One region of the Methylovirgula sp. 4M-Z18 genome, then DNA from elsewhere that is predicted to be linked to it. Evidence: predicted binding sites of a transcription regulator. Region 1 holds the regulator's gene; the other holds the start of a gene.

Region 1 (4,906 bases):
CACGATCGTCAACAATCGTGACGCCCTCTTGCGGAGCCTTGAGGCGGATGACCGGCTTCAGCCCAGCCGCTTCCGCCGCCGCGCGATCGGCCTCCGAGCGGTCGCGCCAGCGACCGTCATAGCGCGGCGGCCGCTTTTCGATGCGGGCGAGCTCGCGCATCTCATCGAGTTCCTGCGGTGTCGCATAGCATTTGTAGGCGTGGCCCGAGTCGAGCAGACTCATAGCGGCCTCGCGATGGCGGGCCGCCCGCGCGAATTGGTAGACGACATCGCCGTCCCAAGTGAGGCCGAGCCATTTCAGCCCATCGAGAATCGCGTCGATCGCCTCGGGGGTCGAGCGTTCGCGGTCGGTATCCTCGATCCGCATCAGCATTTTGCCGCCGGTATGCTGGGCATACAGCCAGTTGAATAAGGCGGTGCGCCCGCCGCCAATATGCAGGAAGCCGGTGGGCGAGGGGGCAAAACGGGTAACGACCTCAGACATTCTTCAAGAATCCGGCTCGGGCTAAGGCGGTCGACGGCCGTTAGCGTGCTCTTTCACATTTCGCGCGCTCATGTAGCATGCGTGCATCGCGTGTAAAGCGTTGGTTGAACCATGGCGCGGCAAGGGGCTGGCGGCGGTGCGAGTTTGAGCGGAACCTTGCGCGGGTCCCGCCCGTGGCCTGTTGCGTTCTTCGACTTTGTGCGCGCCGCGTGGCATGCCGAGCTTGCCGAGCGTAGGCTGTTTCTTTGGCTGCCCGTCGCGGCGGGTGTCGGCGTTCTGCTCTACATGTCGGCCGATCATGAGCCGTCGCTTGCTGCGGCGGTCGTCTGGACGCTCGCGTTCGGCGCCTTGGCGTGGCTCTTCCGCGCGCGGCCCATTGTCTTTCCGATTCTGTTGTCGCTGACCGCGGTCTTCGCCGGTTTCACCGCGGCGGCCTGGCGGGTGGAGCGGGTTGCGGCGCCGGTCCTCAATCGCATTCTTATCGGCACGGTGAGCGGCACGATCGAAGAGATGGACATCCGGCAGATCGGCGCCCGATTCATCATCCGTGTCGATTCCATCGAAGGCCTGGCGCCAGAGCAAACACCCTATCGCGTGCGGCTCACGACCAAGACGCCACCCAATGTCGAGGCGGGAACCTATGTCCAGGTGAAGGCGCGGTTGGTGCCGCCGGCTCATGCCGATCTGCCGGGCGGCTATGATTTTGCCCGCGACGCCTATTTCATGCGGCTTGGCGCAGTCGGCAACGCGCTCGGCCAGATCGAAGTTCGCGCCGCGCCGCAGGAGCCAAGCTATGGGCTGCAGCTCGCGGCGGCGATCGACAGATTCCGCAACCTTTTGGCGGCGCGCGCGAATGCCGCCGCCGGTGGCGAAGCGGGGCCGATCGCCGCGGCGATGGTGACGGGCAAACGCGACCTCTTGCCCGAGGAGACGAAGGATATCATCCGCGAGGCGGGCATTTTCCACATCGTGACGATTTCCGGCTTGCAGATCACGTTGGTGGCGGGGTTGCTGTTCCTGATCGCGCGGCGCTGTCTCGCTTTGAGCTCGCATCTGGCGTTGCATTATCCGATCCGCAAATGGGCGGCAGCTTTCGCCATGATCGGCGCGTTGGCCTATGACATGCTGACCGGCTCGCGTATCGGCACCGAACGCGCGTTGATCATGACCCTGATCGTGATGGGTGCGATTCTGTGCGATCGGCGCGCCCTGACCATGCGCAATCTTGCCCTTGCCATGATCGTGGTGATTGCGTTGGAACCGGAAGCGCTGCTCGGCGCGAGCTTTCAATTGTCTTTCGCCGCGGTTGCGGCGCTGATTGCTGTGCTCGAAGCCAAAATGCGCAGCGATGAAAAGCATCGACAGAACGAGATCGACATGCCGCTGCGCCGTGCGCCGCAGGACCATCGCGGCTTGCAGGGTTGGTTCGCGCGGCATGTGGCGGGCGCGCCCAAACATCTCCTCGCCGGGACCGCCGCCGCGACCTGCGCCACTGCGGCCTTCATGGCCTATGATTTTCACGAACTCAGCCCATACGTGCTCATCGGCAATCCGCTCACTTTGCTGGTGATCGAATTCTTCGCCGTGCCAGGCGCGTTGCTCGGCGCGCTTTTATATCCGCTCGGCCTCGACGGGCCGGTTTGGACCTATGTCGGCATGGGCATCAATATCGTCATGGCGGCCGCCGGCCATTTAAGCGAATTGCCCGGCGCCACTCTGCATCTGAAAGCTTTCGCGCCGTCCGCCCTGTTGTGTTTCACCCTTGCACTTGCCTGCGCCGTGATCTGGCGCAGCACGCTCTTTCGTCTCGCAGCCCTCCCGCTCATAGGACTTGGGATGTTCGTCGCCGCACAATCCGAAGCCTATGACATCTTCATTCCATCCTATCCGCAATCCATCGCCGTGCGGCAAGACGACGGAACGTTGGGTGCGCTTGGCCTTCGTCCGGATCTCTTCGCGCTCGCGCAATGGCTGAGCGCTGATGGTGATAGCCGGACGCCGCGCGACGCGGCACTCAGCGCGCAATCCCATTGCGATAAACTCGCTTGCATCGCGACGCTGCCCAATGGCGAAGTCCTGTCATTGGTGTTGCAGGCGCAAGCCTTTTACGAAGATTGCACGCGCGCCAACATCATCGTCAGCCCGCTGATCGCGCCGGACTATTGCAAAGCCCAACACATTTTCGATCGCGAAAAACTTCTCCAAACCGGCGCCGTCGCGCTGCGCTGGTCCAACGGACAATTGATGATGCAAGCCGCGCGTGCTCCGTTGGAAAACCGCCCCTGGTCGCCTCTGCCGACGCCCATCCGCAAACCCTCGCATTTTGCCGATGCGGCAAAGCCGTCACAAAACTCCAGCAACGCGTCCGCGCCGAAAAACGATTACGGCGATCCGTTCGCCTATGATGCCGATCAATGAAACGTCAGTATTTACGGATCAAGCTGACGAGCTTGCCCTGGATCTTCACCCGGTCCGGCCCAAAGATTCGCGTCTCATAAGCCGGGTTTGCGGCTTCGAGTGCGATCGAGGCACCGCGCCGGCGCAAGCGCTTCAAGGTCGCTTCCTCATCATCCACCAGCGCGACGATGATGTCGCCGGTGTCGGCCGTGTCCTGCCGGCGGATCAGCACCGTATCGTTTTCGAAAATTCCCGCTTCGATCATCGAATCGCCGCGCACTTCCAGTGCGAAATGTTCGCCCGAACCCAGGAACTCCGGTGGTACCGAAATCGTGTGGCTGCGGGTCTGAATTGCGGAGATCGGCGTTCCGGCGGCAATGCGCCCCATCACCGGCACAGCGACGCTTTGCATCGTCTCGTCGTCGGGCGAGGCCGTGCCCACCGCGCGCACCTTGCCGAGATTGCCCTCAATGACGCTCGGCGCGAAACGGCCATTGCGCGAGCTGCTCGGCACTGCCGACTCCGGCAGTTTCAACACTTCTAGCGCGCGGGCGCGATTGGGCAGCCGGCGGATGAAGCCGCGCTCCTCGAGCGCCATGATCAGCCGGTGAATGCCGGACTTTGACCGCAGATCAAGCGCGTCCTTCATTTCGTCGAAAGATGGAGGCACGCCGGTTTCCTTCAGGCGCTCGTGAATGAAGCGGAGCAATTCATTCTGTTTCTTGGTCAGCATCGATCATTCCCCTTCATGTGCTCGCAACCTTAAGGAAGCCTTCGCGAATCAATCGCTGTTCCTCATAACCTGCGGCAGGACCTTAAACAAATCATGAACGCATGTTAAGCGTTCTTTTTATGTTCCGCAAGGGGTAAATCGTTGAATTTGGCGCAAGACTCCTGGGTTTGACGGTACGAGGGCGTTCAGCCGGCCCGGTTAATTTCTTCTGCGACCGCATCAAGCCGAGCGGCGAGACCTTCGCCGAATCGTCCGCTCACGCAGTCATCGTCGAACAAATCGGCATAGCGCTCGCCCGAGTCGCAAATCAGCGAAACGATCGAACCCGGCTCGCCGGCATCGAGCATGCGCCGCCGCAGCCGCAACGCGCCGATGAAATTCGTTCCCGTGGAGGGGCCGACGCGGCGGCTGAGGATCTTTGACAGCACGCGCATCGCGGCAATCGAATCGAGGTCCTCGACCGGAAACATTTCGTCCACCACGTCGCGGATGAAGGACGGCTCGACGCGCGGCCGGCCGATCCCCTCAATCCGGCTGCCGGTGGCGCTGGTCAGCGTGGGGTCGCCGCTGGCGTGATAGGCCGTGAAGATGGAGTTTTCCGGATCGACGACGGCGATACGCGACGCATGCTGGCGGTAGCGCACGAAACGGCCGAAGGTGGCCGATGTCCCGCCGGTCCCCGCGCCGACGACGATCCAGGCTGGAGTCGGATGGCGCTCGTGCGCCATTTGCGCGAAAACGGATTCGGCAATGTTGTTGTTGCCGCGCCAGTCGGTGGCGCGTTCGGCATAGGTGAACTGATCCATGAAATGGCCGCTGGTTTCGCGCGCCAATTGGTGCGAAGCGGCATAGACGGCATCGGCGGAATCCACGAGATGCAGGCGCCCGCCGTAGAATTCGATCTGTGCGCACTTTTCCTGGCTGGTGCTGCGCGGCACGACGGCAATGAAGGGCAGGCCCAAAAGCCGCGCGAAATAGGCTTCGCTGATCGCTGTCGAACCGGAGGAGGCTTCGATGATCGTCGTGCCTTCATGCACCCAGCCGTTACACAAAGCATAGAGGAACAATGAGCGCGCGAGCCGGTGTTTCAAGCTGCCGGACGGATGGGTCGATTCGTCCTTGAAGAAAAAATCGACCGCGCCGGGAAGCGGGATTGGCACGAGATGCGTATCGGCAGAGCGTGTAAAATCCGCCTCGATGCGGGAGATGGCAGTGTCGAGCCACGTGCGGGCCATACGTCCTCCAATCGATGAAACGCTTGAGAGCGTGCCTGACTACAGCCGAATGATCCG
Region 2 (4,906 bases), 360 kb from region 1:
ACGCGCAGGCGCGTCAGGACCGAGGCATAATCGTCCAGTGGATGGCCCGAGAGGAAGAAACCGATCGCGTCCAATTCGCGCGCCAATTTGTCCGCCGCTGGCCATGGGCTGACATGCGGCACAAGCAACGGCGCCTCCGCCTCCACCTCCCCGAACAGCGCCGACTGGCCGGCTTGCGCTTCCTCCTGGGTGAGATTGGCCAAGGACAGAATCGGTTCGACCGCCGCGAAGGCCCGAGCACGGTCCGATTCCAGGTCGTCGAAGGCGCCCGCCGCCGCAAGGCTCTCCAGAACCTTCTTGTTCACCTCGCGCGGGTTGATGCGGCGGGCGAAATCGCCCAGCGAGTCGAACGGCTGCGCGCCACGCGCACTCACCAGCGACCCCACCTGCCCTTCGCCGGCCCCTTTGACAGCTGACAGCGCATAGCGAATGTTCAAGGCGCCGTCGGCGCCTTGATGCACCTCGAAATCCACGCCCGATTTGTTGACGGACGGCGGCTCGACCTTGATGCCGAGCCGGCGCGCCTCGTTGCGGAATTCCGACAATTTGTCGGTGTTGGATTTATCGAGCGTCATCGACGCGGCCAGGAACTCGACCGGGTAATTGGCCTTGAACCATGCGGTTTGATAGGCAATCAGCGCATAGGCGGCCGCGTGGCTTTTGTTGAAGCCATAGTCGGCGAATTTCGCCAGGAGGTCGAAAATCTCGTCCGCCTTGGCCTTTTCCAAGCCACCCTTCATCGCGCCGTCGACGAAACGGGCGCGCTGGGCGTCCATTTCCGCCTTGATCTTCTTACCCATCGCGCGGCGCAGCATGTCCGCTTCGCCGAGCGAATAGCCGGACAGGATCTGCGCGATCTGCATCACCTGTTCCTGATAGATGATGACGCCGAACGTCTCCTTCAGCACCGGTTCGATTTTCGGGTGAATGTAATCCGGCGCCTGATCGCCGTGCTTAACCGCGCAATAGACCGGAATATTAGCCATCGGGCCTGGCCGGTAGAGCGCGACGAGCGCGATGAGGTCTTCCAGCCGGTCGGCCCGCATTTCGACAAGGGCCTTGCGCATGCCCGCCGATTCCACCTGGAACACACCGATCGTTTCGCCGCGCCCCAACATGTCGAAGGTTTTCTGGTCGTCGAGCGGCAGCGCCGTCAGATCGATATCGATGCCCCGCTTCTTCAAGAGTTGCACGGTGGTTGCGAGAGTCGTGAGCGTCTTGAGGCCGAGGAAGTCGAACTTCACCAGGCCTGCCGGCTCCACCCATTTCATATTGAACTGGGTCGCCGGCATGTCCGATTTCGGATCCTGATACAGCGGCACGATCTCATCGAGCGGCCGGTCGCCAATCACAATGCCCGCGGCATGGGTCGAGGCGTTGGAGTAAAGCCCTTCGAGCGTGCCGGCAATCGCCAGCATCTTGGCGACACGCGGCTCCTCGTCCGCCGCCTCGCGCAATTTGACTTCCGACTTGATCGCATCGGCCAGACTGATCGGATTCGCCGGATTCTGCGGCACGAGCTTGGCGAGTCGGTCGACTTGGCCCAGCGGCATCTCGAGCACGCGGCCGACGTTGCGCATGACGCCGCGCGCCAGGAACGAGCCGAAGGTGATGATCTGGGCGACGCGATCGCGACCATAGCGCTCGCGGACATAGGCGATCACCTCGTCGCGCCGATATTGGCAAAAATCGATGTCGAAGTCCGGCATCGAGATACGTTCGGGATTCAAGAAACGCTCGAACAGCAAGCCGAAGCGCATCGGATCGAGATCGGTGATCGTCAGCGCATAGGCGACGAGCGAGCCGGCGCCCGAACCGCGGCCCGGACCGACCGGGATGTCATGCGCCTTCGCCCATTTGATGAAGTCCGAGACGATAAGGAAATAACCCGGAAACTTCATGCGTATGATGACGTCGAGTTCGAAGGCCAGACGCTTTTCGTAATCCTCGACCGAAAAACCGGGCGCGGGCGGCGACGCGGCAAGGCGCTTCTTGAGACCCTTTTCCGCTTGGGCGCACAACTCGCCGACTTCATCGACCGGCGTTCCGTCCTCGCTGGTGAAGCGCGGCAGAATGGGCTTGCCGGTGCGCGGCCGGTAGGCGCAGCGCATGGCGATTTCAATCGTATTGGCGGTCGCTTCCGGGAGGTCGGCGAAAAGCTGGACCATCTCGGCGCGGCTCTTGAGCCGATGCTCCGGCGACAATTGCCGCCGGTTTGGATCGCCCACTACCGTGCCCTCGGCAATGCAGATCAGCGCGTCATGCGCTTCGTAGTCGGACGCCGCGGCGAAGAAGCTCTCGTTGGTCGCCACCAGCGGCAGGCCGTTGCCATAGGCAAAATCGAGGAGCTGGCCTTCGTTCAGCTTCTCGTTCTCAAGCCCGTGCCGCTGCAATTCGACGTAAAGTCGGTCGCCGAAAATCTCCTGCAGCTTTTGCAGCCGGGCGAGCGCCACTTCCGGCCGCTCGGCGGAAAGCGCCCGATCCAGCGGCCCGCCCGGCCCGCCGCTCAAGGCGATCAAGCCCGAAATGTCGTCGAGCCGGTCGAGCCGCACATGCGGCGTGTCGCCGGCGGACGGGTCGAGCCAGGCGCGCGACCCGATGCGCATGAGATTGGCATAGCCGGCAGCGGTCGCCGCCAGCAGCACCACCGATCCGCGCCCTGCATCGCCGCGCAGGAGGCGTGAGCCGAGCGCCTCCGCATCGCCGAATTCCAGCGTGAGCTGAATCCCCACGATCGGCTGAATGCCTTCCTTCGAGATCTTCTCGGAAAATTCCAGGCCGCCGAACAGATTGTTGGTGTCGGTAATCGCCAAGGCCGGCATCGCATCGGCTTTGGCGAATTTCGCCAGCTTGGCGATGGTCAACGCTCCCTCGCGCAGCGAGAAGGAGGAATGAACGTGCAAATGCACGAAACCGACGTCTTGCAAAATCCGACTCAAAGCGTGCGTTCCTTTATAGGGCTCCTTTGTGGCCCCCGGCGCGGCGCGCGTCGAGAGCGAGTTCACGCTAGACCAGGATAAGCCCCAGGATTCACATCGCCCCGAGGACCTTGGCCGCGCAGCCCACCATCGTGACGAAAGCGCCCAAAGCGCAGACTTCCGTGAGATCTTCCAGCAGTGAAAACAGCATCACGTCCTCCTGTATTTGGTACGATCTCAATATGTTCTATTTGTGTTCTTTTCTCAAGGAAGAACAAATCGGGGACGGTTTTCGTCGGTGATTTTGGTTGATGAATCCTAAACGGGAAGTCTGCCGTGCTCTTCCGCGCTTGCGGAAAATGTTCGCCGCCGTCACCGGTCACCAGTCTGCAAAGCAGCTTTGGCAGCGCTGAAAACTTTTGATCTGCATGCCGCATTTGCAGGCCAGTTCTATACCAATCGCAGAGCGTTCGCCGAATAAGTCCTTTTCACCGAGCCGCTCTGTGCTAGGCTCTTTGCACGGACGCAAGAAGGGGCGGGACAACCGCTTGCACATACGCTGACGGCGGCGGCCGCAAACCTGACTTCATAACGAGCAGGCGAAACCCTGACTGATCGAGGGGAGGAAATCCATGAAGAAGTTGATCAACGATCCCAATCAAGTTGTCGACGAAGCGTTGGATGGCATGGCTGCGGCCCATGCCGATTTGATCACCGTGCATCGCAACCCCAATTTCATCACGCGCAAGGCTGCGGTGAAATCCGGCAAGGTCGCGCTCATTTCCGGCGGCGGCTCGGGGCATGAGCCCATGCACGGCGGTTTCGTTGGGCTTGGCATGCTGGATGCGGCCTGCCCCGGCGCGGTATTCACGTCGCCGACTCCCGATCAAATGTATGAGGCCACCAAAGCGATCAATCACGGCGGCGGCGCGGTGCATATCGTGAAAAATTACACCGGCGACGTCCTGAATTTCGAAATGGCGGCCGATCTTGCGAAAGCCGATGGGATCGAGGTCGAAAGCGTCATCATCGACGACGACGTGGCGGTGAAGGATTCGACCTGGACGGCGGGGCGGCGCGGCGTCGGCACCACGGTTCTTGCCGAGAAGATTTGTGGCGGCGCGGCGGAGGCCGGCGCCTCGCTCGCGCAAGTCGCCGACCTGTGCCGCAAGGTCAATGCCAATGGCCGCTCCATGGGCATGGCGCTGAGCGCCTGCACGGTGCCGCATGCCGGCAAACCCTCGTTCACTTTGGCCGAAGACGAAATGGAAATCGGCATCGGCATTCACGGCGAGCCGGGCCGCCACCGGGTGAAGCTCGAGTCCGCCGATAAAATCGCTGAAATGCTGATGGAGCCGATTCTGAGCGATCTTCCCTTCAGCAGCGGCGACAATGTGTTGCTGTTCGTCAACGGCATGGGCGGCACGCCGGCAATCGAGCTCTATATCGTCTATCGCAAAGCGCAGGAGATCGCGGCCAAACACGGGTTGAAAGTGGTGCGCAATCTCGTTGGCTCCTACATCACCAGTTTGGAAATGGCCGGCACGTCGATCACGCTGCTGAAGCTGGACGACGATATGGTCCGCCATTGGGACGCGCCGGTGCATGCACCGTCGCTGCGCTGGGGCGTATGAGGATCGACGCATGAATGTTTTGTCTGCTGCAGCGCTCAAGGACTGGATCAACAAAGCCGCCGACGTGTTGGATGCGCAAAAAGCCTATCTGACGGAGCTCGATGCTCCGATCGGTGACAGCGATCACGGCGCCAATATGGCGCGTGGCTTTGCCGCGGCGAAAGCCAAGCTCGACCAGAACGCGACCGATGCGGGCGCCGTCCTGAAAAGCGTCGCGATGACGCTGATCTCGACGGTCGGCGGCGCGTCCGGACCGCTCTACGGCACGCTGTTTTTGCAAGCCGCCGGCAAAGCTGCAGGCAAGACGGAGCTGACGTTGAGCGACTGGACGAGCTGCCTTGAAGCTGGCCTCGC

Evidence for each region. Region 1 encodes LexA, which represses DNA repair genes until DNA is damaged. Its sites were predicted from a motif close to TGTTCNNNNTGTGTTCNG; they were not measured.
Region 2: the regulator LexA is predicted to act here: its motif matches at 3,162-3,179, upstream of dnaE (DNA polymerase III subunit alpha).

Annotation. Positions count from the first base shown of each region.
Region 1 is NZ_CP149574.1:1,725,574-1,730,479, forward strand. Features, by position in the region: gene gltX (glutamate--tRNA ligase) at 1-484, opposite strand, end outside; gene V9T28_RS07930 (ComEC/Rec2 family competence protein) at 596-2,902, shown strand; gene lexA (transcriptional repressor LexA) at 2,907-3,614, opposite strand; gene V9T28_RS07940 (PLP-dependent cysteine synthase family protein) at 3,800-4,849, opposite strand; gene V9T28_RS07945 (molybdopterin molybdotransferase MoeA) at 4,889-4,906, opposite strand, start outside.
Region 2 is NZ_CP149574.1:2,087,422-2,092,327, reverse strand. Features, by position in the region: gene dnaE (DNA polymerase III subunit alpha) at 1-2,939, opposite strand, end outside; gene dhaK (dihydroxyacetone kinase subunit DhaK) at 3,551-4,552, shown strand; gene dhaL (dihydroxyacetone kinase subunit DhaL) at 4,563-4,906, shown strand, end outside.